One region of the Paraburkholderia sp. SIMBA_030 genome, then DNA from elsewhere that is predicted to be linked to it. Evidence: riboswitches for the same ligand, from Rfam matches in the RefSeq annotation. Region 1 holds a riboswitch; each other region holds the start of a gene.

Evidence for each region. Region 1 has a riboswitch for cobalamin ahead of cobW (cobalamin biosynthesis protein CobW). Riboswitches for the same ligand answer to the same signal wherever they lie in the genome.
Region 2: linked by a shared signal. The riboswitch ahead of cobG (precorrin-3B synthase) and the one ahead of cobW (cobalamin biosynthesis protein CobW) in region 1 are both predicted to bind cobalamin.
Region 3: linked by a shared signal. The riboswitch ahead of SB772_RS29880 (TonB-dependent receptor domain-containing protein) and the one ahead of cobW (cobalamin biosynthesis protein CobW) in region 1 are both predicted to bind cobalamin.
Region 4: linked by a shared signal. The riboswitch ahead of SB772_RS30615 (CbtB domain-containing protein) and the one ahead of cobW (cobalamin biosynthesis protein CobW) in region 1 are both predicted to bind cobalamin.

What each region holds. Positions count from the first base shown of each region.
Region 1 covers NZ_JAWRXB010000002.1:262,414-269,630, forward strand. The annotation lists gene cobN (cobaltochelatase subunit CobN) at 1-1,217, opposite strand, end outside; gene cobW (cobalamin biosynthesis protein CobW) at 1,224-2,342, opposite strand; cobalamin riboswitch at 2,558-2,839, opposite strand; cobalamin riboswitch at 2,920-3,148, shown strand; gene cobA (uroporphyrinogen-III C-methyltransferase) at 3,365-4,117, shown strand; gene SB772_RS04345 (cobalamin biosynthesis protein) at 4,114-4,560, shown strand; gene cobO (cob(I)yrinic acid a,c-diamide adenosyltransferase) at 4,557-5,159, shown strand; gene SB772_RS04355 (cobyrinate a,c-diamide synthase) at 5,163-6,515, shown strand; gene bluB (5,6-dimethylbenzimidazole synthase) at 6,499-7,155, shown strand; gene SB772_RS04365 (DUF4136 domain-containing protein) at 7,186-7,217, opposite strand, start outside.
Region 2 covers NZ_JAWRXB010000012.1:176,643-183,859, reverse strand. The annotation lists gene SB772_RS21795 (cobalt-precorrin-6A reductase) at 24-749, opposite strand; gene SB772_RS21790 (cobalt-precorrin-5B (C(1))-methyltransferase) at 746-1,834, opposite strand; gene cbiE (precorrin-6y C5,15-methyltransferase (decarboxylating) subunit CbiE) at 1,834-3,078, opposite strand; cobalamin riboswitch at 3,163-3,342, shown strand; gene cobG (precorrin-3B synthase) at 3,426-4,937, shown strand; gene SB772_RS21775 (precorrin-8X methylmutase) at 4,930-5,556, shown strand; gene SB772_RS21770 (precorrin-2 C(20)-methyltransferase) at 5,557-6,288, shown strand; gene cobJ (precorrin-3B C(17)-methyltransferase) at 6,285-7,217, shown strand, end outside.
Region 3 covers NZ_JAWRXB010000020.1:127,295-134,511, reverse strand. The annotation lists gene cobT (nicotinate-nucleotide--dimethylbenzimidazole phosphoribosyltransferase) at 1-1,042, opposite strand, end outside; gene SB772_RS29890 (ABC transporter ATP-binding protein) at 1,113-1,952, opposite strand; gene SB772_RS29885 (FecCD family ABC transporter permease) at 1,949-2,995, opposite strand; gene SB772_RS29880 (TonB-dependent receptor domain-containing protein) at 3,023-4,930, opposite strand; cobalamin riboswitch at 5,021-5,280, opposite strand; gene SB772_RS29875 (ATPase) at 5,488-5,844, shown strand; gene SB772_RS29870 (cell division protein ZapA) at 5,841-6,155, shown strand; RNA gene ssrS (6S RNA) at 6,245-6,426, shown strand; gene SB772_RS29860 (EVE domain-containing protein) at 6,530-6,988, shown strand; gene SB772_RS29855 (SIMPL domain-containing protein) at 7,199-7,217, shown strand, end outside.
Region 4 covers NZ_JAWRXB010000021.1:110,183-117,399, reverse strand. The annotation lists gene SB772_RS30645 (efflux transporter outer membrane subunit) at 1-545, opposite strand, end outside; gene SB772_RS30640 (efflux RND transporter periplasmic adaptor subunit) at 542-1,561, opposite strand; gene SB772_RS30635 (DUF1656 domain-containing protein) at 1,558-1,767, opposite strand; gene SB772_RS30630 (FUSC family protein) at 1,814-3,916, opposite strand; gene SB772_RS30625 (MarR family winged helix-turn-helix transcriptional regulator) at 3,923-4,483, opposite strand; gene SB772_RS30620 (histidine phosphatase family protein) at 4,588-5,163, opposite strand; cobalamin riboswitch at 5,221-5,360, shown strand; gene SB772_RS30615 (CbtB domain-containing protein) at 5,403-5,624, shown strand; gene SB772_RS30610 (CbtA family protein) at 5,636-6,385, shown strand; partial or broken gene SB772_RS30605 (metal-dependent hydrolase) at 6,655-6,912, opposite strand.

The DNA of each region.
Region 1 (7,217 bases):
GACGCCGGCGTATCGAGCCCCACGCCGTTGCCGATGCGCCCTTCGCTCATTGGATAGTTGGCGAGAATCAGCGCGAGTTTCTTGTCGCCGTTATCGAGCATACGCAGACGGCACCAGCGGCGGCTCAGCTCGGCGAGAAAGCCGACACGCTCGAGGTCCGGTTGATAGCGGACCACATCGACTTCCGTATGCGGGCAACGATAGGCGAGCCCCTTGAAACTGATCGCCCGCGTGATGATGCGGCCGTCCACTTCCGGCAGCGCGATATGCATGGCGATATCGCGCGAGTTGAGGCCTTGATTGTCCTTGAGCCAGTCTTCGCGATTGCCGCCGCTCAGGATCACCTGCATGACCGGTGCGTCGCCGGCCAACGCGAGCGGTTCGGGATCGTCGATCGCCGATGCGGCGAACGCGGTCGTGTTCAGAACCAGCGCGACATCATGTTGCGCGCACAACTGCTGCACGACTTCGCGGCTCATCGCATCTTTCAGCGAGGTAATCGCAATCGGTAACGGATTCACACCCTGTGCTTCGAGCGCATCGATCAGCGCGTCAAACACCGCTGTATTGGCCGCCTGCAAGTGCGCCTTATAGAACAGAACCGCCGCAACCGGCGCATGCTGGCGCCAGCGCGCCTGCCAGTCGACCATCGTCGGCGTATCGTGGCCGGGATGGTAGAGCGTCGCGGCCGGCAACGCTCGCGGCGGTGCGGGCTCTCGCCCCCAGCCGAACGAGCGATACGCCATGCAGCGCAGGAACGCCTCGGCATTCTGCGCGCCGCCTTCGCGCAGATAGCGCCATAGCTGGTGGCATAGCCCGGCGTCGGCGGTGCTGCGTGCGAGCAGGTTTGGATCTTCCTGCAAATCGCCGGAGAACATCGCGAGCGTCTGCTTCTTGCGCCCGGCGAGCGCGACCACCTGCTCGATCCCGTAAGGCCAATACGCTTCGCCACCGAGGTGATCGACTACGACGACGCGTGCATGCTGCAATACGTCTTCGACATAGAAATCGACCGACGCAGGTTGCCGCAAATAAGTGACATTCGCGAGCCGCACGCTCGGGAAGCCCTCGCCCAAGCGAGGAAACACGCTGGCGAGCAGCGACAGCGTCGTATCGGCGGAACTGAGCACCACGATATCGGCGGGCTGCTGATCGATACGGATGACGCCTTGCGTATCGTCGACAAAACCGCCCGGCGTCGTGCGCAGCAGATGCATGATCGATTACGCCTGTTGCGGTTCAGCGCTCGACACAGCACCCAATGCAGCGTCGAACGCGCGTTGCAGCATGGCCTGATCGAGGTCCTCGCCGATCAGCACGAAGCGGCTTTGCCGACCCCCGCCCGCTTCGTCAATTTCATCGATTTCGCCGGCTTGCCAGCGGCGATCGAAGTAACTGTCGAAACGACGGCCCACGCCTTGAATTACGAGCCGCATCGCCGCGCCCGGCAACGCCGCAAAGCCTTTGACGCGGTAAATCGTGTGTGTTTCGACCAGCCCTTGCAGCGCGGCGATCACCGCTTCACGCGATGGCGCACTCGCGTGCACCACCACGGAATCGAACTCGTCGTGGTGATGGTCGGCATCGTCAGCCGAACCGTGGTGGTCGTGACGCAAGTGGATCGTTTCTTCGGAGGCGGCTTCGAGGCCGAGCAAAGTGTGCAGATCGAGTTGGCCCATCTGCGCGCGCACGATCTTCACTTGCGGCGGAATCTCGTCGCGGATGACGGTTTCGACAGCGGCTTGCTGCGCGTCGTCGAGCAAATCCGTTTTGTTCAGAATCACCAGATCGGCTGCCGACAGCTGATCTTCGAACAGTTCGTGCAGCGGCGATTCGTGATCGAGATTCGGATCGGCCCTGCGCTGTGCATCGACGGCGACCGGATTGTCGGCGAACTGGCCGCTCGCCGCGGCGGGGCCGTCCACCACCGTCACCACTGCGTCCACGGTGAAGCTGCTCTTGATCTGCGGCCAGTTGAACGCCTGCACCAGTGGCTTCGGCAGTGCGAGACCGGAGGTTTCGATCAGCACGTGATCGATCTGCTCGCGGCGCTCGACGAGTTTTTCCATCACAGGGAAAAACTCTTCCTGCACCGTGCAGCACAGGCAGCCGTTCGCGAGTTCATACAGTTGCCCTTCGGTTTCGACGCCGTTTTCATCGCAGCCGATGCCGCAACCCTTGAGAATTTCACCGTCGATGCCGAGTTCGCCGAACTCATTGACGATCACCGCAATGCGCTTGCCACCCGCATGCCGAAGAATATGCCGCAGCAGCGTGGTCTTGCCGCTGCCGAGAAAGCCCGTGACGATGGTGACGGGGATCTTGCGCATTTGAGTTTGCATCGTTGGGTTCATCCGAAGAAGTTGCACGTTCACACGCCGGCGGCCCGCGTCCCGATGCGCTTCACGCTCGAGCCCAGGATAAACCGGCGCCAGGCAAGCAAACACGAAAACAAAACACACGGGGACGACAGCGGGGACGAAAAACGACATTGCCGCGGCAACAGAAAACAGCAAGCGTGAACGAGGTCATGAACGAGCCACCGCATCCCCGCGGCGTTCATCCGTCATTTTCTGGCCGGTATCCGGGCTGGCGAAAGCGCCGCTTCACCTTCCCGCGCGAGTGATTTCTCGCCCAGTGGTTATATGCCGACGCGGCCTTGCGCGTGGACATCGAAGCCGGCTCCGCGGCGCTGAAAAATTCATCCAGACGCCGCTTTTCGCTTACCGTTGCGGGGGCAGCACAGGTTGACCCGATCCATAGCAGGCGGGCGCCCTGTTTCCCGTTTAACTGCATGCGCACGAGCGCGCACACGAGCACCAAAGTGCGTGCGAGTGTAGGCCCGCAGCCCCGCGCCGTCAAGGAAGCGCGGGCCGCGCGGGCGCTTTGTCGAGCGTGCTGGCGAGTGCCGCCGTGTGCTATCGTATGCACGCGTTTGGTGCCCGCACATGCGTTCGCATGTGCAGTTAAACGGGAAACAGGCAGCGCTCGATTGCGCTCAACCTGTGCTGTCCCCGCAACGGTAAGCGACCTGCGGCGCCTTGGCGCCGCGCATGCGTTTTCGATGCCACTGTCTGACGAATCGGACGGGAAGGCAAAGCGCATGAGGCCGCCAGCCCGGATACCGGCCAGACGCGGAGGCGGCGAACGTCACGCTGCCGGCTGCCTGAATCCGCGAGGGACGGATAGGAAGGCGCTGAAGCACGACGTGGCGCGCCCGTTTGCGATTGCAGAGAAATCGCGGCGAGCGGCGTTTCGTCGTGCGTAATCTGTCGCACCGCATGAGCGCTAATTCCGCCTGGACCGTCGTCACGGTCCGCCTGCCCCCCCTTGTCACGACATGGCACGCGCCATGCACGCCGCGATGAGCCGCGCGTGGCTGATCGGCGCCGGTCCCGGCGACGTCGAACTGATGACGCTCAAGGCGACGCGCGCCTTGGCGCAGGCCGATGTGGTGCTGGTCGACGATCTGGTGAATCCCGAAGTGCTGCAGTTCGCCCGCACCGACGCGCGGGTCGTCCATGTCGGCAAACGCGGCGGCCATCCGTCGACGCCGCAAGCCGGCATCGTCGCGCAAATGCTCGAACATGTGCAGGCCGGGCGCAGTGTCGCGCGTTTGAAAGGCGGCGATCCGTTCGTGTTCGGCCGTGGCGGCGAAGAGCAGCAGGCCCTGCATGCAGCGGGCATCGAGGTGGAAATCGTCAACGGCATCACGGCGGGAATCGCGGCGCCTGCGGCAATCGGCATTCCGGTCACACATCGCGATCACGCGCAGGGCGTGGTGTTCGTCACCGGACATGGCGCCGGAAACGCGGAGCCGGACTGGGCGGCGCTCGTTGCCACGCGGATGACGCTGGTGATCTATATGGGTATGCGGCGGCTGAACGATATCGTCGGCACATTGCTTGCGGCCGGCATGAGCGCCGACACGCCTTGCGCCGCGATCGAATCCGCTACGCGTCCTGAACAAAGGCATGTGCTCGCGCAACTTGGCGGCTTTGCCGACGCAGTCACTCACGCCGGGCTCGGCTCGCCGGCGATCGTGGTGATCGGCGGCGTGGCGTCGCTGGCGTTGGAGCGGGCCGTCGCCCATGCTAATGCGGTGGACGCGCAATGAAAACGCTGAGCGTCGGCATCGGTTGCCGCTTGCACTGCTCGGCCGAGCAGATCGACACCGCCGTACGCGCGGCGCTCGGCCACCATACGCTCGATGAAATCAGCGCGATCGCCACCATCGACGTCAAAGCTCAAGAAGCAGGCTTGCTCGAATTCTGCGCACGTCACGCATTGCCGTTGCAACGTTTCAGCCGTGAGCAAATTGCGGCATTGACCATTGCCGATGCCGAGCCCTCGACGGCGGCACGCGAACACCTGGGCGTGGACGGCGTCTGCGAACCCTGCGCCTTGCTCGCTGCGGCCGCCGCTCAACCCAATGCGCCCGATGCACGCCTGATCGTACGTAAAACCGTACTCGACAGCGTCACCGTAGCAATCGCTTCGACCGCTCATGCCGGCATCGACCCAACACACGACGACTCCGACGAACAGGACCTTCCATGAAAACAGATCCCGAATCGCATCACCGCATGACCGAACGCCGGCGTGAAGGCCATGAAAAGAAGCAGGCCGCCGCCACCGTCGAGAAGGGTCTGCTGATCGTCAACACCGGCACCGGCAAAGGCAAGACCACGGCCGCGTTCGGCATGGCCGTGCGGGTGCTCGGACACGGCATGCGCCTGGGCGTCGTGCAATTCATCAAGGGCGCGCTGCATACCTCGGAGCGCGACTTCCTCGGCGCGATCGCCAATTGCGATTTCGTCACGATGGGCGACGGCTATACGTGGAACACGCAAAACCGCGACGCCGACATCGCCACCGCGCGCAAGGGCTGGGACGAAGCGCGCCGGATGATCGAAAGTGGCGACTATCAGATGGTGATCCTCGACGAGCTGAACACGGTGCTGAAGTACGAATACCTGCCGCTCGACGAAGTGCTGTCCGTACTGAACGCGCGACCGCAAATGCTGCACGTGGTCGTGACCGGCCGTCATGCGCCGGACGCGTTGATCGAAGCCGCCGACCTCGTCACCGAAATGCGCATCGTCAAGCATCCGTATCGCGAGCAAGGCGTGAAAGCGCAGCGCGGCGTGGAGTTCTGAGCGATGTCCGCGCCGCTCAATCCCCCAAGGGGACTTCCTTCGGGGCGGGGGACTTCCTTCGGGGCATGTCCCGCCCTGTTCATTAGCGCGCCGGCTTCGGGTCAAGGCAAGACCACGATCACCGCGGGTTTGGCGCGCTACCACCGGCGGCTGGGGCGGCGTGTGCGCGTGTTCAAGACCGGTCCGGATTTTCTCGACCCGATGATTCTTGCGCGTGCCAGCGGCGCGCCGGTGTTGTCGCTCGATCTCTGGATGGTGGGCGAAACGGCATGCCGCACTCTGCTCGCGCAAGCGGCTGCCGAATCCGATCTGATCCTGATCGAAGGCGTGATGGGATTGTTCGATGGCACGCCGAGCAGCGCCGATCTGGCAACGGTATTCGGCGTGCCGGTGCTCGCGGTGATTTCAGCGAAAGCGATGGCACAGACCTTCGGCGCAGTCGCCTTCGGTCTCGCGCAATTCAGACCGCAGGTGCCGTTTTACGGCGTGCTGGCCAATCGCGTCGGCTCTGCAAGGCACGCGCAAATGCTCGAAGAGGCGTTGCCGCAAGGTCTGCGCTGGTGCGGCCACATCGCCGGCAATGATGAAATCGAGTTTCCCGACCGCCATCTCGGCCTGCATCAAGCCGCGGAGATCGACGATCTGGACACGCGCCTGGATCGCGCCGCCGATGCGCTCGCGCAAACCGCGCTGGCTGAATTGCCGCCGCCGGTCGAATTCGGCGCGCCTGCGAACGAAACGCTGCCGCGTCTTCTGGAAGGCAGGCGCATCGCGATCGCACGCGATGCCGCGTTCTCGTTCATCTATCCGGCCAACGTCACGCTTTTACAAACACTCGGCGCGCAGATCGACTATTTCTCGCCGCTCGCCGACGAAGCATTACCTGAACAGACCGATGCCCTGTACCTTCCGGGCGGCTATCCGGAACTGCACGCCGCAGCGCTGGCAAGCAACACGCGCAGCGCGACGGCGATCCGCGCACATGCGGCAGCGGGCAAGCCGATCGTCGCCGAATGCGGCGGCATGCTCTACCTGCTCGACCGACTCACCGACACGAGCGGCGCCACCACGCCGATGCTCGGCCTGCTGCCGGGCCACGCGACGATGCAAACGCGCTTCACCGCGCTCGGCATGCAACAGATCGACAGCCTGCACGGCCCGCTGACCGGCCACACCTTTCACTACTCGAAGCTGACGACGCCGCTCACGCCGCTTCGTTGCGCCACCCGGCCGCAAAGCGACGCGCCTGGCGAGGCCGTGTTCCGCGCCGGTTCGATCGTCGCGACTTATATGCACGCTTATTGGCCCTCCAACCCGGCCTTCACGGCCGCCCTGTTCCATGGCGAAGCCTTTTAACGATTCCGAGCGCGAGGCCGTCTACCGCGCGATTTACGAACGGCGCGACATGCGCCACTTCGTGCGCGACCCGGTCGATCCCGCCGTGTTGCAACGTCTGCTCGACGCGGCGCATCATGCGCCTAGCGTCGGCTTCATGCAGCCCTGGCGCATCGCGCGCATCACCGATCCGGCGTTGCGCGCCGCCTTGCACGAGACCGTCGAAAGCGAACGGCTCGTCACCGCGGATGCGCTCGGCAAGCGGCGCGAAGAATTCATGAAGCTGAAAGTCGAAGGCATGCTGGAATGCGGCGAACTGCTGGTGATGGCGCTGATGGACGGCCGCGAGCGGTACATTTTCGGACGCCGCACCTTGCCGGAGATGGATCTCGCGTCGGTGGCGTGCGCGATCCAGAACATGTGGCTGGCGGCACGCGCGGAAGGCCTGGGAATGGGCTGGGTGTCGCTATTCGATGTCGAAACGGTGCGCTCGCTGCTGCATATGCCCGCGGGCGCACGGCCGGTGGCGATCCTGTGTCTCGGCCACGTCGATCGGTTTTACAGCGAGCCGATGCTGGAAACCGAACGCTGGGCGAGCCGCATGCCGCTCGCCGACTGTGTGTTCGAAAACCGCTGGCCGGACGATAAAGCGCCGGAATAACGCTTGGGTCTTACTGAGTCTTAGCGCGTTTTACTCGACGACCGGCTTGACCGATACCACCT
Region 2 (7,217 bases), on a different contig from region 1:
TCGGCACGTCGTCGACGCGCCGCTCAGGAGGATAAGTGCCGCAACGCGTCGAGCAATTCGACCACGCCCTCAAACTCTCGATCGGCTGCAGGCAACTCGGGTCGCCGCAGCATGACGATCGGCAGGCCACGTTCGCGCGCGACTTCGAGCTTTGCTTCGGTGGCGCTGCCGCCGCTGTTTTTGCTGACTACCACGTCGAACGCTTCGGCACTGAAAAGCGCTCGCTCGCCTTCGAGCGTGAACGGGCCCCGTGTGTCCAGAATCCGGGCGCGGGCATTGCCGTCGTGCGGGTCGAGACAGCGCACGGTCCAGAACTGGTGCGGCGGGATGTCGTCGAGATGCGCGAGCGGTTCGCGGCCAAGCGTGAACAGTGGCCGCCTGAACGCGGCGAGCGCCGCGGTCAGTTCGCTCCAGCGATCGACCATGCGCCAATCGTCGCCGGTTTGCGGATGCCAGCCAGGGCGGCGCAGCGCCCAGCACGGCACACCTGCGGCATGACTCGCTTTCACGGCATTCGCACTGATTTGCGCGGCGTACGGGTGGGTCGCGTCGATTACCAGGCCGATGCGTTCCTGTTCGATGTAGCGCGCCATGCCTTCAGCGCCGCCAAAGCCGCCGACGCGCACCGTACCCGGCAGATCGTCCGGCACCTTGCCGAGCCCGGCGAGACTGTACACGTGATCGGGCTCAAGTCGATGCGCGATCTTCAACGCGTCGCCGGTGCCGCCGAGCAGCAGGATGCGCGTCATTGCGCGGCTCCGATCAGATTGCCCTGGCGGTCGATCGCGAACATTTCGACGGCGACCTGCGGCGGTACGATTTCGCGCGCGACCGCGAGCGCATGCCGGCAGACGATATCGCCGAGCGGCACGTTCTGCGCGCGCGCCAACGCCACCGCTTGCTGACTCGTATTGGCCGCGCGAATCGCCGCCTGCAATGCCGCGTCCGCGCCGTGTTCGGATGCCCACACGGCCAGTTGCGCCAGATCGATGCTCGAATTCCGGCTATGCAGATCGAGATGCCCCGCGGCCAGTTTGCTGAGCTTGCCGAAGCCGCCGCAAATGCTCAGGCGTTCGACCGGCGCGCGCTTCATATGCTTGAGCACCGCGCCAACGAAGTCGCCCATTTCGATCAGCGCGATGTCCGGCAGGCCGTAATGCGCGCGCATGGCGTCTTCGCTCGCGTTGCCGGTGCAGGCCGCGACATGCGTGTAGCCGTTCGCACGCGCGACGTCGATGCCCTGGTGAATCGACGCGATATACGCCGAGCACGAAAACGGCCGCACGATTCCGGTGGTGCCGAGAATCGACAGGCCGCCGAGAATGCCGAGGCGCGGGTTCATCGTCTTCAGTGCGAGTGCTTCGCCGCCCTCCACGCCGATCGTCACCTCGAAACCGCCGCCGTATGCGTGCTCAGCAGCCAGATCGGCCAAATGTTCGGTCATCATCTTGCGCGGCACCGGATTGATTGCCGGTTCGCCGACCGGCAGCGTCAATCCCGCACGCGTCACCGTGCCGACGCCCGGTCCCGCGTGAAAACGCACGCCCGGTTCGGCACGCAGCCGCACGCGCGCGAATACAATCGCGCCGTGCGTCACGTCGGGGTCGTCGCCGGCATCCTTGACAGTGCCCGCTTCGGCGCCGTCGGCGGTCAGGCGGCAGAACACCAGCGGCATCGGCACATGCTGGCCCTTGGGCAAGACAATTTCCGCGACGTCGCTGACGATGCCCGTGAGCAGCAGACGCGCCGCCGCGAGCGACGTCGCGGTGGCGCAACTGCCGGTCGTGTAGCCGCTGCGCAGCGGCGCGGGTTGTTCGGGCGTTTCGTCGCGCATTACGGTTGATGGCGCAAGTCGGCCGCGGGCGGCAACATGCCGGCCGCCTTGGTCACGTCGAGCAGCGTAATCGGTAGTGCCTGGCGCCAGGTGTCGAAGCCGCCAAGCGGTTGTGCGTCGGCAAGCGCAATGCGCGTGAGCGTGCCGCCATGCTGTTCGCGCCACGCCGCGAGCGCCGCCTCGCCTTGCAAGGTCACGGCATTGGCGACCAGCCGCCCGCCGTCGCGCAAGCTCGCCCAGCAGGCATCCAGCACGCCAGGCACGGTCACGCCGCCGCCGATGAACACGGCATCCGGTTCGGGCAGACCGCCCAACGCTTCAGGCGCGCGGCCAGCGACGAGTTGCAATCCGGGCACGCCTAACGCGTCGCGATTGTGTTCGATGAAACGCTGACGCTCCGCGTGCGCTTCGATCGCGATCGCGCGGCAGCTCGGATGCGCGCGCATCCATTCGATGCCGATCGAGCCGCTGCCTGCGCCAACATCCCACAGCAATTCGCCGGGCGTCGGCGCGAGACGCGCCAGCGTGACGGCGCGCACGTCTCGTTTGGTCAGCTGGCCGTCGTGGCGAAAAGCATCATCGGGTACGCCGGAGGTCAGCGGCAGTCGCGGCGCGCCATCCGTTGCGCGGCATTCGAGCGCGATCAGGTTCAGTGCCGCCACCTCGCCCGCCGACCATTGATCCGCGCGGCCGTCGATCCGGCGTTCCAGCTCGCCGCCCAGATGTTCCAGCACGATCATGCGGGTCGCGCCGAAACCGCGCGCGTTCAGCCATTCCGCCAGCGCCGCGGGCGTGCCGCCGTCCGCGCTCAGCACGAACACGCGCGCGCCGTCGTGCAGACGCGCGTTCAGCGTCGGCAGCGGCCGCCCCACCAGCGACACCGTCGCCACATCCTGCAAGGGCCAGCCGAGCCGCGCCGCCGCCAGCGACAACGACGACGGCGCCGGCAGCACCCGCAACTCGCCGGCCGGCAACTGCCGCGCCAGCGTCGCGCCGACGCCGAATAGCATCGGGTCGCCGCTGGCCAGCACGCACACGGGCGCCGCGCGCTCCGCCAGCAAAGGCGCGAGATCGAACGGACTCGGCCACGCCGCGCGGCGGGCGGCCAGGCGCGCGGGCAGCATCGCCAGATGGCGTTCGCCGCCATACACCACCGACGCCTCCAGCAAAGCGCGCCGCGCGGGCTGCCCCAAGCCGGCGAAGCCGTCATCGCCTATGCCCACCACGGTCAGCCATGCCGGCATGCATCCATCCTCATTCTGTATCTTCAAATAATGCGCTGAGCCACGCCGATCAAAGCGTCCAGCCTCGTTGTACGGTTCGAAAAAAGGCATAATACAGCCGCCGGTGCCCTTCGGGGCCGAAGAGGGAACACAGCGTCACTGTGGCTGCCCCCGCAACTGTATGCAGCGAGTCCGCCTGCGCTCCGCGCCACTGGTTCGACCGGGAAGGCAGCGGCGGACCACGACCTGCCAGCCAGGAGACCTGCCGGCGAGACTGTTCGTGCCAGCCTACATCGGGCGGGGTGTACCGATGCCGCAGCAATGCCCGCCTGGGCAGCGCTCGGGCCGTCGCGCGACGCTAAAACCCGGTGTCCGTCTTGAATCACGCTGCGCCTTCCGCTGCTTCGTTTACCGCTGCCCAAGCGCCGCGGCGTTCGGCTTGTCCGGGCCTGCTGCGCATCGTCGCCGCGCGCGACGGCGGGATTTGCCGGATCAAATTGCCCGGCGGCGTACTGAGCGCCGCGCAGGCTGCCGCGATCGCCGAGGCGAGCGCGCGGTATGCGGCCGGGGTGATCGAAGTGACAAACCGCGCGAATCTGCAGGTGCGCGGCGTGCGGGACGGGCAGGAAGCGGCGTTGATTGCGGCTTTGGTGTCGGTCGCTCTCGGGCCGGTGGTGCCGGCGAGTGGCGGTGTTGATGCTGCCACCTTGTCCGCCTCTGCCGCCTTGTCTGCCTCTGCTGCCTCTGCTGCCTCTGCTGCCTCCGCGGCCGACGACGTGCGCAACGTGATGATCAGCCCCGCAGCGGGACGCGATCCATTCGCGCTGTACGACACCACTTCGCTGGCCGCCGGGCTCCTCACGCTGCTGCAAAGCGAAGCGCGTTTTGCGGCGCTGTCGCCGAAATTCGCCGTGCTGCTCGATGGCGGCGAACGTCTTGCCAGGCTCGATCATCCGCACGATGTGTGGCTCGCGGCGACGCAGGTGCACGACGGCGTGAGATTTGTCTTCGGATTGACCGGATGTCCGTCCATGGCGGCCAATGTGGCGGCGGTACCTGTGGCTCGCGCGAACGCGTTCGCCACTGGCGCGTCGCATGCAGGCACCCTCGCCGCCGTCCTGCCGTCGCAAGTCGTCCAACTGGTTCGCGCGCTTCTGCTCACGTTTCTCGATCTGGCCGCCGCCGACGCCACACGTATGCGCCACCTGCTCGCCACGCATTCCGTCGACGCGGTATTGCAGCATGCTCAAACGTATGTCGATTTCCCGCTGTCACGCGACGCGTCGCTCGCCGACTGGCACCGTAGCGCGCCTGCCGATGCCGTGCTGCGGCTCGGCGCGCACGCTCAACGCGTGGTGGGAACGTGGCACGTCGGCGGCCAGCCGCCGCTCGGACGCCTCGACGCCGCGACGTTGCACGGTCTCGCCGCGCTAGCGCGGCAGCAAGGCAACGGCACAATGCGCATGACGCCCTGGCAAAGCGTGCTGCTGCCCGATATCGCCACGGACGCCGTGCCGGCCGTGCTTGCCGGATTGAACACATTAGGCCTCGCGTGCGATCCCGCGCAGCCCATCGCACATCTGATCGCCTGCGCCGGCTCGACCGGTTGCGTAAAAAGTCTCACCGACACCAAAGCCGACGCGCTGCAATTAGCCGCTCGCTTGCCCGGAGGTGTCGACGTCCATCTGAGCGGCTGCCCGCGCTCGTGCGCCGCCGCGCATTGCGCGCCGTACACGCTGCTGGCCGTGGCGCCCGGCACATACGACCTTTATCGACGCGGCACCTCGGCGGATTTCGGCGAGTGCGTCGCGCACCGACTGACGATCGAACAGGCTGCCGACATGCTCGAACAATTAGCCCGGAGCCCTTTAGATGCTTGATTACATTCGCGACGGTCAGGAGATCTATCGCCAATCCTTCGCGACGATTCGCGCCGAGGCCGATCTGTCGCGCATCCCCGCCGACCTCGATAAACTCGCCGTGCGCGTGATTCACGCCTGCGGGATGGTCGACGTGATCGACGATCTGGATTTTTCCGCAGGCGCAGGCACCGCGGGCCGCACGGCGCTGGCGCAAGGCGCGCCGATTCTGTGCGACGCGGGCATGGTCGCGCAAGGCATCACGCGAGCGCGTCTGCCCGCGAACAACGAAGTGATCTGCACGCTCACGCACATCGACGTGCCGTCGTTGGCGCGCGAACTCGGCAACACGCGTTCGGCCGCCGCGCTCGAATTGTGGCGTCCGCACCTGGCGGGCAGCGTCGTCGTGATCGGCAATGCGCCGACTGCCCTCTTTCATCTGCTCGACATGCTCGATGCCGGCGCGCCACGGCCCGCGTTGATTCTCGGCTTTCCGGTCGGCTTCGTCGGCGCGGCGGAATCGAAAGCGCTGCTCGCCGAAAACAGCCGCGGCGTGCCCTACGTGGTGGTCCACGGCAGACGCGGCGGCAGCGCGATGGCCGCCGCCGCCGTCAATGCGCTGGCGACGGAGGTCGAGTAAATGAGCATGCAAGGACGGTTGTTCGGACTCGGCGTCGGCCCCGGCGACCCGGAACTGATCACGCTGAAAGCGCTGCGGCTGCTGAAGGCCGCGCCGGTGGTCGCGTACTTCGTTGCGAAGGGCAAGAAAGGCAACGCGTTCAGCATCATCGAAGCGCATCTGCACGACGCGCAACAGCATCTGCCGCTCGTCTATCCGGTCACGACCGAAGCGCTCGAACCGCCGCTGTCGTATGAAGCGATCATCGCTGACTTCTACGACACCGCCGCCGACATCGTCGCCACACATCTCGACGCGGGCCGCGATGTCGCGGTGATCTGCGAAGGCGATCCGTTTTTCTACGGTTCGTATATGTATCTGCACGACCGGCTCGCCGCGCGCTTCGAAGCCGAAGTGGTGCCGGGCGTGTGCTCGATGCTCGGCGGCGCAGCCGTGCTCGGTTCGCCGCTGGTGTATCGCAATCAGAGTTTGTCGGTGCTCTCCGGCGTGTTGCCCGAAGACGAATTGCGCCGGCGTCTCGCCGACGCCGACGCCGCCGTCGTGATGAAACTCGGCCGCAATTTCGACAAGGTGCGGCGCGTGCTGGGTGAACTCGGTCTTGCGGATCGCGCGCTCTACGTCGAACGCGCGACGATGGGCAATCAACGCATCGTGCCGCTCGCGGAAGTCGATCCGATGGCGTCGCCGTATTTTTCGCTGCTGGTGGTGCCGGGGGAAAAATGGCAAGGATGACGCCGCCCGCGATCGTGATTCTCGGCGCGGGCGCGTTGGCGACCGCGCGGCGCGTGCAGGCGCTGTATGCCGGCGCGCAGGTGCACGCTTTACACGGGCGTGTCGAAGCCGACGTCTCGTACGCCGAACTCGGCACGCATCTAGGTGAACTGTATGCGCGCGGCACGCCGATCGTCGCGCTGTGCGCAGCCGGCATCGTGATTCGCTGCGTCGCGCCGCTGCTGTCGAACAAGGGCGTCGAACCGCCGGTGCTGGCCGTGGCCGAAGACGGCAGCGCGGTCGTGCCGCTGCTCGGCGGACTCGCGGGTGTCAACGTGATGGCGCGCGAAATCGCCGCCGCGCTGGCCGTGCCGCCCGCGATCACGACGAGCGGCGAACTGCGCTTCGGTACTTGTGTGCTCAATCCGCCAGAAGGCTATGCGCTGGCCGATCTCGCGCAAGGCAAGCGTTTCGTGTCGGATCTGCTGGCTGGTGAAAGCACGCGAATCGAAGGCGACGCGCCGTGGCTCGATGATGCGCAATTGCCGCGTTCGAGCTCGGCGCGTCTGGCGATTCGGGTGACGCCGCGTGCGTGGGACGGCAGCGCCGACGAGTTGGTGATTCATCCGCGTAGTGTGGTGGCGGCGGTCACGGGTTCGGGTTCGGGTTCCGGCTCGGGTGCACAGATCGCCAGGTATGTGCGTGAGGCGTTGAACGCGCATGGTCTCGCTGCGCTTTCGCTGGCGGCGCTGCTGGCATCGTCGGAACGGATGACCGACCCCGCGCTCGCAGAAGCCGCCACGAGTTTGAACGTTCCGCTGCGGTTCGCTCAAACACGTCCGGAAGATGGCGAGCCGCCGCGCAATGTGCTGCATGCCGCGCTACGCATCCCCTACGAAACGTTGCACGACGACGCCGACGCGGGCATTGCGCTGGCGCTGGCGCCGCTT
Region 3 (7,217 bases), on a different contig from region 1:
CGCCGGCCGATTCGAAACTCGCCATCTCGCCGACGAACGCGGCCGCCGCGCGCAGCAACGGCACCGCGAGCGCCGCACCGGTGCCTTCGCCGAGACGCATATCGAGCGACAACAACGGCAGCGCGCCGAAATGGTCGAGCATGCGCCGATGCCCCGCTTCGTTCGACGCATGCGCGAACACGCAATACTCGCGCACGTTGGGCTCGAGCGCGTCGGCGACCAGCAACGCCGCGGTCGCGATGAAGCCGTCGACCAGGATCGTCATACGCGCTTCGGCGGCGGCGAGATACGCGCCTGCCATCATCGCGATTTCGAAGCCGCCGAAGGTGGCGAGCACGTCGAGCGGATCCGTGGATACGGCGTGACGCGCGAGCGCCGACGCGAGCACGTTGCGCTTTTTCGCGAGCCCCGCGTTGTCGAGACCCGTGCCGCGGCCGACGCATTCGTCGATCGGCACACCGCACAGTCGGCTCATCAAACACGCGGCCGACGACGTATTCGCAATCCCCATCTCGCCGAAGCCGATGACGTTGCTGCCGAGCGCTGCGTGATGCCGCACGCGAGCAGCGCCCGCCTGCATCGCTGCCAGCGCTTCGTCGCGCGTCATCGCGGGTTCGTGCGCGAAGTTGCGGGTGCCGGCCGCGACCGGAATGTCGGTCAGACCTTCAGTAGACGGCAACGGTGTCGCGATCCCCGCATTGACCACTTCGAGTTCGGTACCGGCAACGCGGCTCAATGCATTGATCGCCGCGCCGCCCGCGAGGAAGTTGGCGACCATCTGCGCGGTCACGGCTTGCGGATAGGGACTCACGCCTTCATCAGCAATGCCGTGATCGCCGGCAAACACGATCATCGCCGGACGGTCGACCGTGGGACGCGTGGTGCGCTGGATCAAACCCATTTGACGCGCCAACGCCTCGAGCCGGCCGAGGCTGCCGGGCGGCTTGGTCTTGGTATCGATGATGTGTTGCAGTTCGTCGCGCAACGTTTGATCGAGCGGTTCGACCTCGGGCAATCGCAGCAAACCTGGCAAGGAAGTCATAGACGTTTTTCGGGTTTTTCGGAAGAGAGGATGTTTTTTGTGAAGCACTTATAAAGCGCTGATGAAGCGTTTAGCTTGCCCGAGTGTCATCACCGCCGGGCGATTCGTGACGCGAGCGCGACGCCGGAATCAACGCCTCATGCTCGCCGTCGCGAATCAAAATCAACGGATAGCCGAATGCACGGCTTGTCAGCTCGGGCGTCAGCACATCGTGCACCGGCCCGGCATAGGCACCGCCGTCGCCGTCGAGCAGCAGCGCATGCGTCGCGAAGCGGCGCCCGAGATTCAGATCGTGACACGAAAACATCACTGTACGCCGAGGCTCGCGCGCCCAGGCGGTCAACGCGTCGAGGCAATCGATCTGATGATGCAGATCGAGATGCGACAGCGGTTCGTCGAGCAGCAACAACGGTGCTTGCTGGCACAACACCGCGGCCAGCGCGACGCGTTGCCGTTCGCCGCCCGAGAGCGACAGCACGTCGCGCGCGGCGAATTCGGCAAGGCCTAGCGTATCCAGCGCGGCATGCGCGGCAGCGCGATCGGCCTCACGCTCCCAGCCCCAGCCGGTCAGATGCGGAAAGCGGTTGAGCGTTACGATATCGAGCACGCTCGCACTGAACGCGTCGTGCGCGCTTTGCGGCATCAAGGCGCGACGCTGCGCGAGCGGCAGCGGCTGCCAGTCGGAAAGACGCATGCCATCGAGTTCGACGTGCCCGGTTGACGGATGCGAGAGGCCGGCGAGCGTCGAGATCAGCGTCGTCTTGCCCGCACCGTTCGGGCCGGCGATGCACCAGATCTCGCCTTCGTAGAACGTATGCGTGAACGCATCGAGCAGCGTTCGCGAGCCGGCGCGCAACGTGACACGTTGCGCGCTGAGCGCGGCATGGGCGGGGTTGGGTGCTTGCATCATCGGCGCCTGCGCAACAGCATCCACAAAAACACCGGCACGCCGACGATCGAGGTAATCACGCCGACCGGCAATTGCGCCGGCGCGATCACGGTGCGCGCGATCAGATCGGCGCCCATCACCGCGACACCGCCACCGAGCGCGGCCGCCGGCAGCAGCATGCGCTGATCGTTGCCGAACGCGAGCCGCAGCGTATGCGGCACCACCAAGCCGACAAAGCCGATGGTGCCGGCCGTCGTCACCGCCGCGGCCGCCGCCAGCGACGCCACCAGATACACGCGCATGCGCAGCGGCATCACCGCGACGCCGAGCGCCTGAGCAGCGGCATCGCCACGCAGCAGCACATTGAGCCGCGGCGCCGCGGGCACGATTGCGATCAGCACGACGAGCAGCGCCGCGAGCGCGGTCCACGGCATCGCGCCGCCGTTGAGGTCGCCGGTCAGCCAGAACAGCATGCCGCGCAGGCGATTGTCGGGCGCAACGTTGAGCAGCAGCGTGATGACGGCGCCCCAACCGGCCGCGATCACCGCGCCGGTCAACAGCAGACGCGGCGATGTATCCTGCGGCTCGCCGCGCCACAACTCGCGGCGCGCCAGGCCGAGCACCAGCAGGATCGACACGAACGCCCCCGCGAACGCGCTTGCATCGACGATCCACCACGCGCAACCGGCGATCATCGCGACGAGGGCAAAAGTCGCCGCGCCGCCCGACACGCCTAACACGTAGGGCTCGGCCAACGGATTGCGCAGCAGCACCTGCAACAACGCGCCGGCTAACGCGAGCAACGCGCCGCACGCGAAGCCGGCCACCGCGCGCGGCAAACGCAGCGTGCGCACGATCTCGCCTGCAAGATCGGCCGACTCGACATGCGACGGCATGAGCGCCGCCAGCACACGCGCGGGCGCGAGCGGCACGCTGCCGAGCGCGAGCGACGCGATCAGCACCGCCAGCGCGAGCACGGCAAGCGCGAGCCAGATCGCGGCCGCGCGCTTCGCGCTCATGACGGGCATCGCCGTCGTGATCATCGGACCCGGGCTGCGGTTCATTCGCGCAATCTCAGGCAAGCGCGCTCGTCACTGCTGCTGCCAACCGACCGTGAGATATGCACCGCGCCGCGGCGAATTATACGAGTAGGCCGTTTCATAGTCCTTGTCCAACAGGTTCTGGATTTGCGCGGCCACGTACCACGCCTTCGTGATGTTGTAGCGCGCCGACAGATTCACCACACCGTAGCCACCCAACTTGCCGCTGCTATCGTCGCGCGGGCCGCTGACGATCCACTCGCCGCCGACACGCCACCCCGCCATGCTGCGATTCACCGCCAGCGACGCGAAACGCCGCGCACGCCGTACGAGGTCGACATCGTTGTCGAGATCGACGGGATTTTGCAGCGTCACCGACGCACGCACATCCGTCTTGCCGAGATGACCGCTCCACGATCCCTCGAGTCCCTGCACTTTCGCATGGCCGACGTTCTCCGCCAGATAGATGCCCGGCGTGACCTGCCGGTAGTCGATCAGATTCGAATAGCGTGTCTGGAACGCGCTCAGGCGCATCACGCCGAGCGCAGTCGACGCGTACTGCAGCGCGGCTTCGATCGAATGACTGCGCTCAGGTTGAATCGACGGATTGCCGCTGATCGGATAGTACAGATCGTCGAAACTCGGCGCGCGAAACGCATCCGAATAGCTTGCGCTCACCTTCCAATGCCCGGTGATGTCGAAGCCGTAGCCGAGATAGTAACTGTTCGCCCCGCCGAAATCGGAATACTGGTCGCGCCGCACGTTGGCCTGAATCTGGCTGCGCCCGAAGCGCCCCGTATAGCCGGCGAAGCCCGAATTCACATGCCGGCCGGGGGCCGCGAACGTATCCGAGTCGAGGCTCTGATCGAGATGCTCATAGCCGACTTGCAGTTTCTGCTGCGCGGCGAGCGCGAAATCGTTCTGCCACGTGTACTGGCGATTGTCGGTATCGAAGCGGCCGTTGTACACGCCGTTGGTGTTCGACACGCTGCGGTCGTCGCCTTCGGCGACGATAAAGTGGCTGGTCCACCAGTCGGTCACCTTGCCGTTCGCGAACACCGACATTTGCCGCACTTTGCTATACAGGTTGTTCAGATCGGTTGGCACGCCGTACGCGTTGTCGTAGCTATTGTTGCCGTTCGACTGGAAATACGTGACGCCTGCGTCCCACCTGTCATTGAACCTGTGACGCAACGAGGCAGAGATGCTCTCGTTCAGATAGCCGTTCGCATTCGGATTTGCGTTGGGCGCCTCAGCCGGATTGAGCGACGAGAAGCCGTCGTCCTTCGAGCGCGCGAGCGAGAGGCTGAAGGTGGTCTTGCCGTCTTTATCCAATGCGCCGTTCAGACCGGCCTGTTGCGTCTGCGTGTGATAGCTGCCGTAGCCCACCGAAAAATTGAAGCGCGGCGGATGATCGCCCCCGTCTTTCGTGAACACCTGCACGACGCCGCCGATCGCACCCGAGCCGTATAACGCGGACACGTTGCCGTTCACCACTTCGACGTGATCGACCTGATCGAGCGGGATCTGCGCGAGTTGCGGCGCACCGAGGCTCACCGAGTCGACCCGCACGCCGTCGATCAGCACCAGCGATTGAGTCGACGATGCACCGCGCAGGAACAGGCTCGCGGTCGAACCAGGGCCGCCCGTGCGCGAGATTTGTGCACCGGGCGCAAGTTGCAGCAGGCCGGGCAAATCGGTCGCGGTCGTGTCGGCGATATCCTGCTGATCGAATAGCGTGGTCTGCGGGATCGTATCGGCGAGCGGCTGCGGCCCGCGCTCGGCGGTGACCACAACGGGCGACAACATCGTGAGAGAAGAACTCGCCGTGCCGGTATCCGACGAACTCACTGAAGAAGAAACTGACGAAGCAGCAGAAGAAGACGCAGCCTCAGCGTGCGCGACGAGCGGCAGGCCCGCAAAGGCGAGCATCGCCGCGCGAGCGATGGGGGACAGCATGGGACGATATTCCTGTGGATAGCGTGCGCGGCCCGCTTCCCCGCAGGCCGATGCGTAACGAGGCGCCCGCGCTTTTTACGAATTTGCGCGGGACGCACCTCTCTCTCTGGCCGGTATCCGGGCTGGCGACACAATCGATCCCACCTTCCCACGCGTGACGCGCAGTGGCACACTCGCATGTCTAGCTTCGAACACACTATCAGGATCGACCTGCATGACGCCATGCGGTCGCTTACCGTTGCGGGGGCAGCGCAGGCTGGCGCGTTCAGGCGAACGTCGCGCCCTGCTTCCCGTTTAACTGCGCGCACTATCGAAAAGCACGCGCGGGCACCAAAGTGCGGCCAGTTTAGGAGCGCCCCCGGGGTCCGTCAAGAATGGTTAATCCGTGCTCGATCGGTTCGGTCAAGTGCAGATTATTGTCCGATGCAGGCGTCGTTTTTCGTCATATGGTCGATAAAAGGCTGCACAAAGCGAGGTTGTTACGTCTCGAAACGAGACAATTGTCGGAACCTGCGACATTCCGCGCTAAAATGCGAGGTCTTTAGAGGACGCAGCACATGCTCACCGAACTCGAAACACTTTCACAAAATATCGGCAAGCTGATTGCGATCAGCCAGCGCCACCATGAAGCGCGACTCGCGCTCGAAGCGCAGCTCGCCCAAACGCGCGCCGAAGCGGAAGCCACGCGTACCGAACTCGCGTTGCTGCGCGAGGAACGCGATGCGCTGCAAGCGGAACGCGACGCGCTGTCGGCGAAGATCGACGACGCACAGGTACGCCTGAATGCGATTCTCGAAAAACTGCCGCGAGCACGCGCGCAGACCGAGCCTGATAATCAGCTCGACCTGCTCGAACCCGAACAGCACGAGGTCGAAGCGGACAGCGCCGCCATCCGCCACGGAGAAAATGCATGACCACCAAGCAGATCGAAGTATCGATTCTCGGCGTGCCGTATCGTCTCGCCTGCTCGCCGGAAACCGAAGCAGCGCTGCTCGAGGCGGTGGCGCGCGTGGATGCCGAAATGTCGAAGATCCGCAATAACAGCAACGTGCGCGGCACGGATCGCATTGCCGTCATGGCTGCGCTGTCGCTGGCATCGGAACTGCTTAAGCTGCAAACGAGCGTGCGACACGGAGAAGCATTTCCCGCTGAAGAAATCCGGCGTACAATGCGCCAAATGAACGAACAACTGGGTACTGTGATCCAGCAGTACAGCATGCAGTAAGTATCTGGTGGCCGGTCCTGAGACCGGCTGCGGATTCAAACAAAATGCATGAGCAAAGACTCAGCAAGTGTTTGAGTTCAATCGGTTTAGCTTCCCTGCCTGGTTCGCCAAGGTCATATATTCCTTGAACCAATGCCATGTGCACGGTTGTGGAAATTTGTAGCACGGGTGTGCGCGTCACTCTGTCTGATGTACCCGAAGTGCTGCTAACTGCGACCAATTCTGAATCCTCGGTTCAGGATGCCGGCCTAGCGGCTAAGGCGGGGACCTTATTTAAACGGCATCGGACTTTGGTTCGGTGCCGTTTTTCTTTGGGCCTCAAGTTTCTTCACGTTTCTTTCGCATCTTCACCTTCCTGACGTTCAATTCGATTCATGCGCTACTGGCTAATGAAGTCCGAACCGGACGAAGCAAGCATCGACCATCTCGCCAATGCACCGCAACGCACGTTGCCGTGGACCGGCGTGCGCAACTATCAGGCGCGCAACTTCATGCGCGACATGATGCAGGTCGGCGACGGCGTGCTGTTCTATCACTCGAGTTGTCCGGAGCCGGGCATCGCGGGGCTCGCGGAAGTGTCGTCCACCGCTTATCCGGATCCGACGCAGTTCGACAAGAAGAGCCCCTACTACGATCCGAAGTCGTCGCAGGAAACGCCGCGCTGGCTGCTCGTCGACGTGGTGTTCAAGAAGAAGATCCCGTTGATTCCGCTTGCCGCGTTGCGCGAGCATGAAGAACTCGCGGACATGCGCGTGCTGGCGAAGGGCAACCGTTTGTCGATCACACCGGTGACCGAAGCCGAATGGCGCTTCATCACGAAACGGCTTGTTTGAAGCTGTATTTGCACGTGCTACGTGTCGTCGCTGCCTCACATGCGAAACAGAAGCAAACCAGGACCCAAACGTTAAAGCTACGTCAAATTGGGGAACCAAGCCGAGGTTACAAGCGCCTAACGGGCTCGCAAACGGGACATGCAAACGCCGTGCCATTGCATCCCCTTCGCTCCAATCGCGCACCTGTTCAAGCAAGGAAGGAGTCCAAGAATGACAAAAAACACTGCAC
Region 4 (7,217 bases), on a different contig from region 1:
GCGAGATCGCCGGCGGCCTGCACGGACTCGGTGTCCGCTTGCGCCGCTTCGACGCCGCGCCGCAGCTTGCCGAACAGATCGATTTCGTATGAGATGCTGATGCCGATGTCGCCTTCGTTGACGACCGGCAACTTCTCCGTGAGCAGGTACTGCTCGGCCGATTCCTGCGCGCGCTCGATCACCGCCGAAGTTTTGCCGGAGAAACCGCCTTGCGCCTGTGCGACACTCAACGCTTCGCGCGAGCGCGCCAGATTCGCCGCAGCGACGCGCAAGTCGGTGTTCGATTGCAGCGCTTCGTCGACGAGGCCGTTCAGCACCGGATCGTCATACAGCTTCCACCACACGGCGGGCACGTTCTGGCGCGACGTCAACGCGGCATCGGCGCCTTCGAGCGGCGCATGGGCGAGCGGCGCGTTGACCAGCGCCTGCTTCGGCAGCGCGTAATCGGGGCCGACGTTGATGCAGCCGTTGAGCGCGAGGGCGAGCGGCAATAGCGGCAATAGCGACAACAGCGGCAATAAGGGCAGGGCGCGCGAGCGTTTCATTGCGAGGCGCCCGAGATGGCAGCCGCGGACGCCGCCTGTGCAGCAGAGGCAGCCGGAACAGCGGACGCGGACCCGGACGGAGCCGCCGGCGCATCCACGGCACCCGACGTGCCCGTCGTGCCGGCAATGCGGCGTGGTTTGCCGGTCGGCGACAGATCGCGCACCGACACGGTCGCGGTGCGTCCCGCGATCATGCGGAAGTCGGCGGGGATTTCGTCGAGCGCGACGCGCACCGGAATCCGCTGCGCGAGCCGCACCCAGCTGAACGCCGGGTTCACGTTCGGCAGCAGGTTCGAGCCTTGCGTGCGATCGCGGTCCTCAATCGCTGCGACGATGCTTTGCACGTGACCGCGCAGCACGCTCGGCTCGCCCATCACCTTGATATCGACCGGCTGGCCGATGTCGATGCCGCGCAGCTTGGTTTCCTCGAAGTAGCCGTCGATACGGAACGAGTGCATATCGACCACCGCCAGCACCGGCCGGCCCGCCGCGACGAACTCGCCGGTGCGCGGCGCGCGGTCGTTCAGATAACCGTCGACCGGACTCACGATCGTGGTGCGTTGCAGATTCAGCCTGGCCGTATCGATCGCGACGTTCGCATCGGCGAGCGCGGCTTCGGCCTGATCGACACGCGAGCGGCTTTCTTCGGCGACCTCCGCCGCGACCAGGTTGCCGAGCTTACGATTGCGCGCGTCTTCGCGGCGCGCCTGTTCGAGCGTGGCGCGGCGTTGCTGCGCGGTGGCTTGTGCCTGGCGCAGTGCGAGCGTGTAACGCGCCTGGTCGATGACGAACAACACCTGGCCTTGCTTGACCTGCTGGTTGTCCGTCACCTCGACGGATGAAATCAACCCCGAGATATCCGGCGCGACCTGGATCACGTCGGCGCGCACGTGGCCGTCGCGGGTCCACGGCGCGAACATGTAATAGCCGACCAGTTTCCACAGCACGAGGGCCGCGATCACGACGACGATCAGGGTCAGCAGAATTTGACCGACGGAGAACCAGGTTTTTTTCACGTTATTAGTCTGTGCGAAACGACGACGACAAGGCCCAGCACCAGCACATAGATGCCGAGATCGAAGATGGAACGGTGCCACACGAAGCGGTAAAAGCCGACACGTGTGAGCGCCGTGCGGATGACCAGGTTGATCAGATACGCGATCAACATCAGCACGAGCACGGCCGGCACGAACACGCCGAAGATATCGATTTCACCGATCATCGCGGGCAGTCAGCAAGGAAGAAGAACAGGGTGCGGGACGGGCGCATCAGGCGGCGGGCTCCGGTTCGGGCGGCGTGGGCGTGGTGAGCGTGGCCGGAAACAGCGACAGACGCAAGCCGACCAGCGCGTGCAGCGCGTCGCGCAATTGCCGTGTCGAGGTCTGCGAGGTCGCGCTCGGCGTGCCGGCATTGGCGAGCCCCTGTGCGGTGACACGCGCCACGGCGGTATCGATCGACGACATCAGGCTCGCGGGCACCGGTTGGCGCGCGCGCAGGTCGACGCAGGTTTCGAAATGTTCGCGCACGCCTTCGAGCACGTGGTCGATCGCGGCCGGCGCTTCGCCGCCGAGTTTGCGGGTCAGGCGGCGCAAGTCGAGCGCGTTGAAGGCGATGCGCAGATCGCGGAAACTTTCGATCGACGGATGGCGATGATCGTCGGTGGCGGCGAGGCGCGGGATCAATTGCATCAGGCGGTCGAGCATGCGCGCGGCGAGATTGCGCGGATCGTCGATCGTGCGTGTCGAGGCGGTCAGCGCCACGTCGGCCCAGCTCGAACGCAACAGCCGCGCCGCCGCGAGTTCGGCGCCGAACGGGCGTGTCACGCGGGTCCACAGGAACGCGTACAGCAGCCCGGCGAGGCCCGCGAGATTGCTGTTCAGGAACACCAGGAAGTCGGCGTCGTAGGCATCCTGAATGCTGATGAAGGTAGCCGTGTTGACCGCGACCAGCATCGTAGCGAGATTGAATTGCGGGCGCGGGATCAGCGTGCCGACGAAAATGAACGGCGCGGCGAACATGACCACCAGCATCGGAAAGTCATGCACGTGCGGCAGCACGACGAACAGATAGAGGCCCGCGAACACGACGCTGGCCGCAGTCGACGTAAAGAACTTGAAGACCATCGGCGCGGGTTCGTCGAGCGCGGCGAAGAAGCAGCATGCGACCGCAGCGAGCGTCACCGCGCCGGCTCCGTCCGCCCACCCTGAACTGATCCACAAACTGCACGCGAGAACGATCGCACCGACTGCGGAGCCGGTCGAAAACAGCATGATGCCGCGGTCGAAGTAGCGCTCGGTGCCGCCCAGGCGCCAATGGCGGAAACGCGGCCGCCACGAACCTTCTTCGCGCGTGATGATGATGCGCAGCGTGCGGCAGTCCTGCCAGACATTGATGACCTGCTTCAGGCGCCACAACGCGCTCGACAGCAGCGCACCATCCCAGCTTGCGATCGCCGCCGGTGGCGGCTGCATCGCCGCGATCCGCTCGCGCAGCGCGTCGGCTACGGGGTCGGGGTGGTCGCCCTTGCTGGCAACCGGAAGCGGCGCATTGAACCATTTGATGACATCGGCGAGCAATGCTTCAAGGCCGTCGGGCCATGAATGCCGGCCGCTGTTGTAGAGCGCGATCAGCGGATCGGCCAGCGCCGACATCAGCGGCAGCAGTAACTGCATGCGCCCGCGCAGCTCGTGAGTGCGTGCCAGGATGTCCGGCCGGGTGTGGTCGTAGGCGAGCTGGCTCAGCAGCAGTTCCAACCCGTTGATGGTAGCCGCGAGCCGCTGGCGGGCCGCCGAGATCGCCGAGCCGGCGATGCGTCCCGAGAGCGTTTCGGTCGCATAGAACGCGGCGTCGCGAAACCACGCGTCGGTCCGCTCGATGATGGTGGGCGCGAGCCGGCTCGGAAACACCGCGCCGCCGACAACGCTCGCGCACACGATGCCGAGCGTGATTTCCTCGGTACGGGTGATCGCGAGGTCGAACACGCCGCCCGGATTGGTCACCGAAGGCAACGCGATCATCGGCAGCGTATAGCCCGCCAGCAGGAACACGTAGCTGCGCGCGGTGCGGTCGGAGATTGCCAGATACAGCAGCGTACCGGTCCATAGCGCGACGACCACGCTGAACAGATACGGCGATTCGACGAACGGCGGCACCACCAGAATCGCGCCTGCCGCGCCGATCGCGGTGCCGAACGCACGATAGAGCGCCTTTGAACGGGTCGCGCCGACAAACGGATTCGACACGATGTAGACCGTCGCCATCGCCCAGTACGGCCGCGGCAGTTCGAGCGCGAGACCGAGATAGAGCGCCAGCATGGCTGCGGCGAACGTCTTGACCGAGAACAGCCAGTCGCGGATGGAAGGGTAGACCATAACCGGTTACGCCGTGTCCCTGGTGTGGTGTGGCGTTGCGGAGTTTGCTTTGTCTTTGTTTAATTTTTTTGTTCTGGCCGGTTTGGCGGGCTTACTCGCGGTGTTCGTGCTGCCCTGGGAATCGTCTCGATCGGTGGGGGCGTCGGCCACGAAGGCGGCCAGTACCCGCAAGGTCGCTTCGAGATCGCTGCGCGTGACGTTTCTCAAAGCCTGCGCGCGCAGGGTGACCAGTTCTGCTTCGATCTTTGCCGTGACGGCGCGGCCTTCGTCGGTCAGGGTGACCGTTTTCGCGCGCCGGTCCTCCGGGTCTTCGTCGCGGCGCATGAGGCCCGCTGCGCATAGTTGATCCAGCAGCCGGACTAGCGATGGGCCTTCGATGCCGATCAGATCGGCCAGCGTTACCTGACGGACTGCTTCGCCCAAGCGGCTCGCCGTGAGCAGCGGCGTGGCGCATGCTTCGGAGACGTTGAAGGCCGTCAGCACGCCATGGCTTGTGCGCCGCCATTTTCTGGCGGCGACGATCAGGGTGCTGCTGACTGTGCGGCGTAAGGTGTCGAGGGTCGGCATGGCCGGTATTGTATTTCTTAAATATTCGTTAGCAAACTATTGAATCAGGGTTTTTGCCTTTGACGGCGATTGTTGTCTGTGCGCTAGCGGGTGGCGATGTTCGATTACTGCCGCGCCGGCCACCACGCCCAACCGCGCGGCGAGCGTCGCAACTCGATTACCGAGAGCGGCGCAATTTCGATGCGTGGAAACACGGCGGGCGACGCCCCGAGCGCGTGGACGATCGCGGCCCGGATCACCGGCGCATGCGTGACACCGACGACGCTGCGTGCATCGTTTGATGCATCGCCTGGCGCGTCGAGCCATTGGCCTATCCGTTTCACGAGCTGACTGAACGACTCGCCGCCATGCGCGGCCGCATCCGGATCGCACGTCCATGCCGCGAGGTCCTGCGGTGCCTCGACAGCGAGGTCCGCGAGGCGCCGGCCGTGCCATTGTCCGTAGTCGATATCGGCCAGTTCGGACGCGACCGTCGCCGCGAGCCCCAATGCCGATGCCGTAGCGCGTGCACAAAGGGCAGGGCTGACGAAAACCGTCGCGTCGCGAGCGATCGACAGACGCTCACGCGCGGCGGTGGCTTCGGCGAGGCCGCGTTCGTCGAGTGGATCGTCGGCGGGGAAGCGGCCTGCGCGCATGGCGGCGGTCGACGCGTGGCTGACCAGTAACAGCCGGGTGTCCATTCAGTTCCTTCCCATAGTGGTGGCCGGGCAAAAGCCGGATGCCGCGCGCATGCATTGCGCTACCGAGGGACAAAGTTTAGCGCGTAGAATAGCTGGACTGCGAAGCGCGGAAGCCGGTGGGAGCCCGGCGCGGTCGCGCCACTGTAATCGGTGTTCACACGTCGAAAGCCAGACCTGAGCTTCGCACCATTCCTCTTCAATCGACTATCGGGGCGCGTTACCCCCAGGAGATGTCCATCATGACCGATGCAGTTTTCGATCCGGCTGCTCAGCCTGCCACTCAACCCACACCGATACCGCTGCGCGAGCTGTTGCCTTGGGTCGTGTTTGGCGGTTTGCTGCTGCTGCTCGCGCTTTACTTCGTTGGTGCGGAACAGGGCGCTACGTCGCTGATTCCTGGCATGTATGTGCATGAGTTCGTGCACGATGGCCGTCATTTGCTCGGCTTTCCTTGCCACTAACGGAGACGAACATGGTTGGTAAATTGTTGGTACGCGGCATGCTTGCAGGCATCGCCGCGGGACTGCTCACGTTCGGCTTTGCCAGAGTCGTCGGCGAACCGCAGGTCGAGCAGGCGATTTCGTTCGAGGAAAAGGCCGCAGCGGCGAGCGGTGACGCGCACGATCACGGTGAACTGGTGAGTCGTGGCACGCAAGCGGGCTTGGGGTTGCTGACAGGCGTGGTGACGTATGGCGCGGCGTTCGGCGGACTGTTCTCGTTGGTGTTCGCGTATGCGTATGGCCGCGCTGGTACGTCGAGTGCGCGCGCGTTATCTGCATGGCTCGCACTTGGCGCGTTCATTGCATTGGTGATCGTCCCGAACCTCAAGTACCCGGCGAATCCACCGTCGGTAGGCGATCCAGAGACGATCGGGACGCGAACCGGATTGTTCTTCCTGATGATTGCTGTTTCGCTGGCCGCGATGGTGTTTTCGCTGAAGGTACGGCGTCGCGCGGTGATGAAGTTGGGTATGTGGAATGGGTCGATTGTGGCGGGGGTGGTGTTTATCGTGATTATCGGCGCGGTGCAATTGTCGATGCCGACGATTAACGAGGTGCCGGCTGGTTTTCCAGCTGTGCTGCTATGGAAGTTTCGCGTCGCGGCGATTGGGATGCAGGTGATCATGTGGACGACGATCGGGCTGCTGTTCGGCGCGATGGCGGAGCGGAGCAAATTGCTGAGTTCCACGGGCCGCACGGCGGCGAAGTCTGCTTACCTCTGATTGCCGCTGTTGCAGGAGGCGCGATCGCTAAGGTGGTTGCGCCGACGTGCAGCGCGCAAGAATTTAAATAGATCAAGGACTTGGTGCGGTTGTGTGGATGTTATCCACAGGCTTGCGAACATTTTCTGTGGACAAGTCCACAATAGAGATTCTGGTTTTTTTGCCTTTGGCGGTGCGATCCTTCTGTGTGCCCGCGGCGTTGGCCTTTCCCTGTTGTGTGCCGACACCGTAGGCACACAAACGCCGTAGGCAAAAAAGAACCGCCGCGCTTATCCCATTTTCAAATGCCGCAGCGAAAAACCATGCACACAAAAATGCTCGCCGACAAGCCAGGTGGCGACCACAATTAAATCGCAGTGCCCGCTATTCCACAAATTCAACGAATGGCGTCCGGCAACCCACGGCACGCCGAGCGGATTCGGCCAATCAGCCAGCAAATGCATCAAGCCACCACAGGCAAACCCAAACGCCGGCGCGGCATATACCGGATGCCCGAGCCAGTGATAAGAAAAAGCCAGCAACGCCACCATGGAAGCGGCCCGCGCACGCGTATCGCCGCTCGCTGACGGCAATGTCCTGCCGTCGGGCAGTCCGACGTTATTCGGCCGACGCCGTCCAGCCCGCAGGGATGTCGTGTCCTCGTGTCTACCTGGCTGAATACCGATAAGGATAGCTGATGAAGAGGTGTGGCGAAGTTCCCGCCATTGCCGTATCCCCGCAGGACCTGACCGACGCGCAGTGGCACCGTGTCCGGCCCCTGTTCGGACTGTTCGAGGCCGGTGACGGTGGCAGCGATGACGGGTGGCGCGTCATCGCGCTCACATACGCCGTC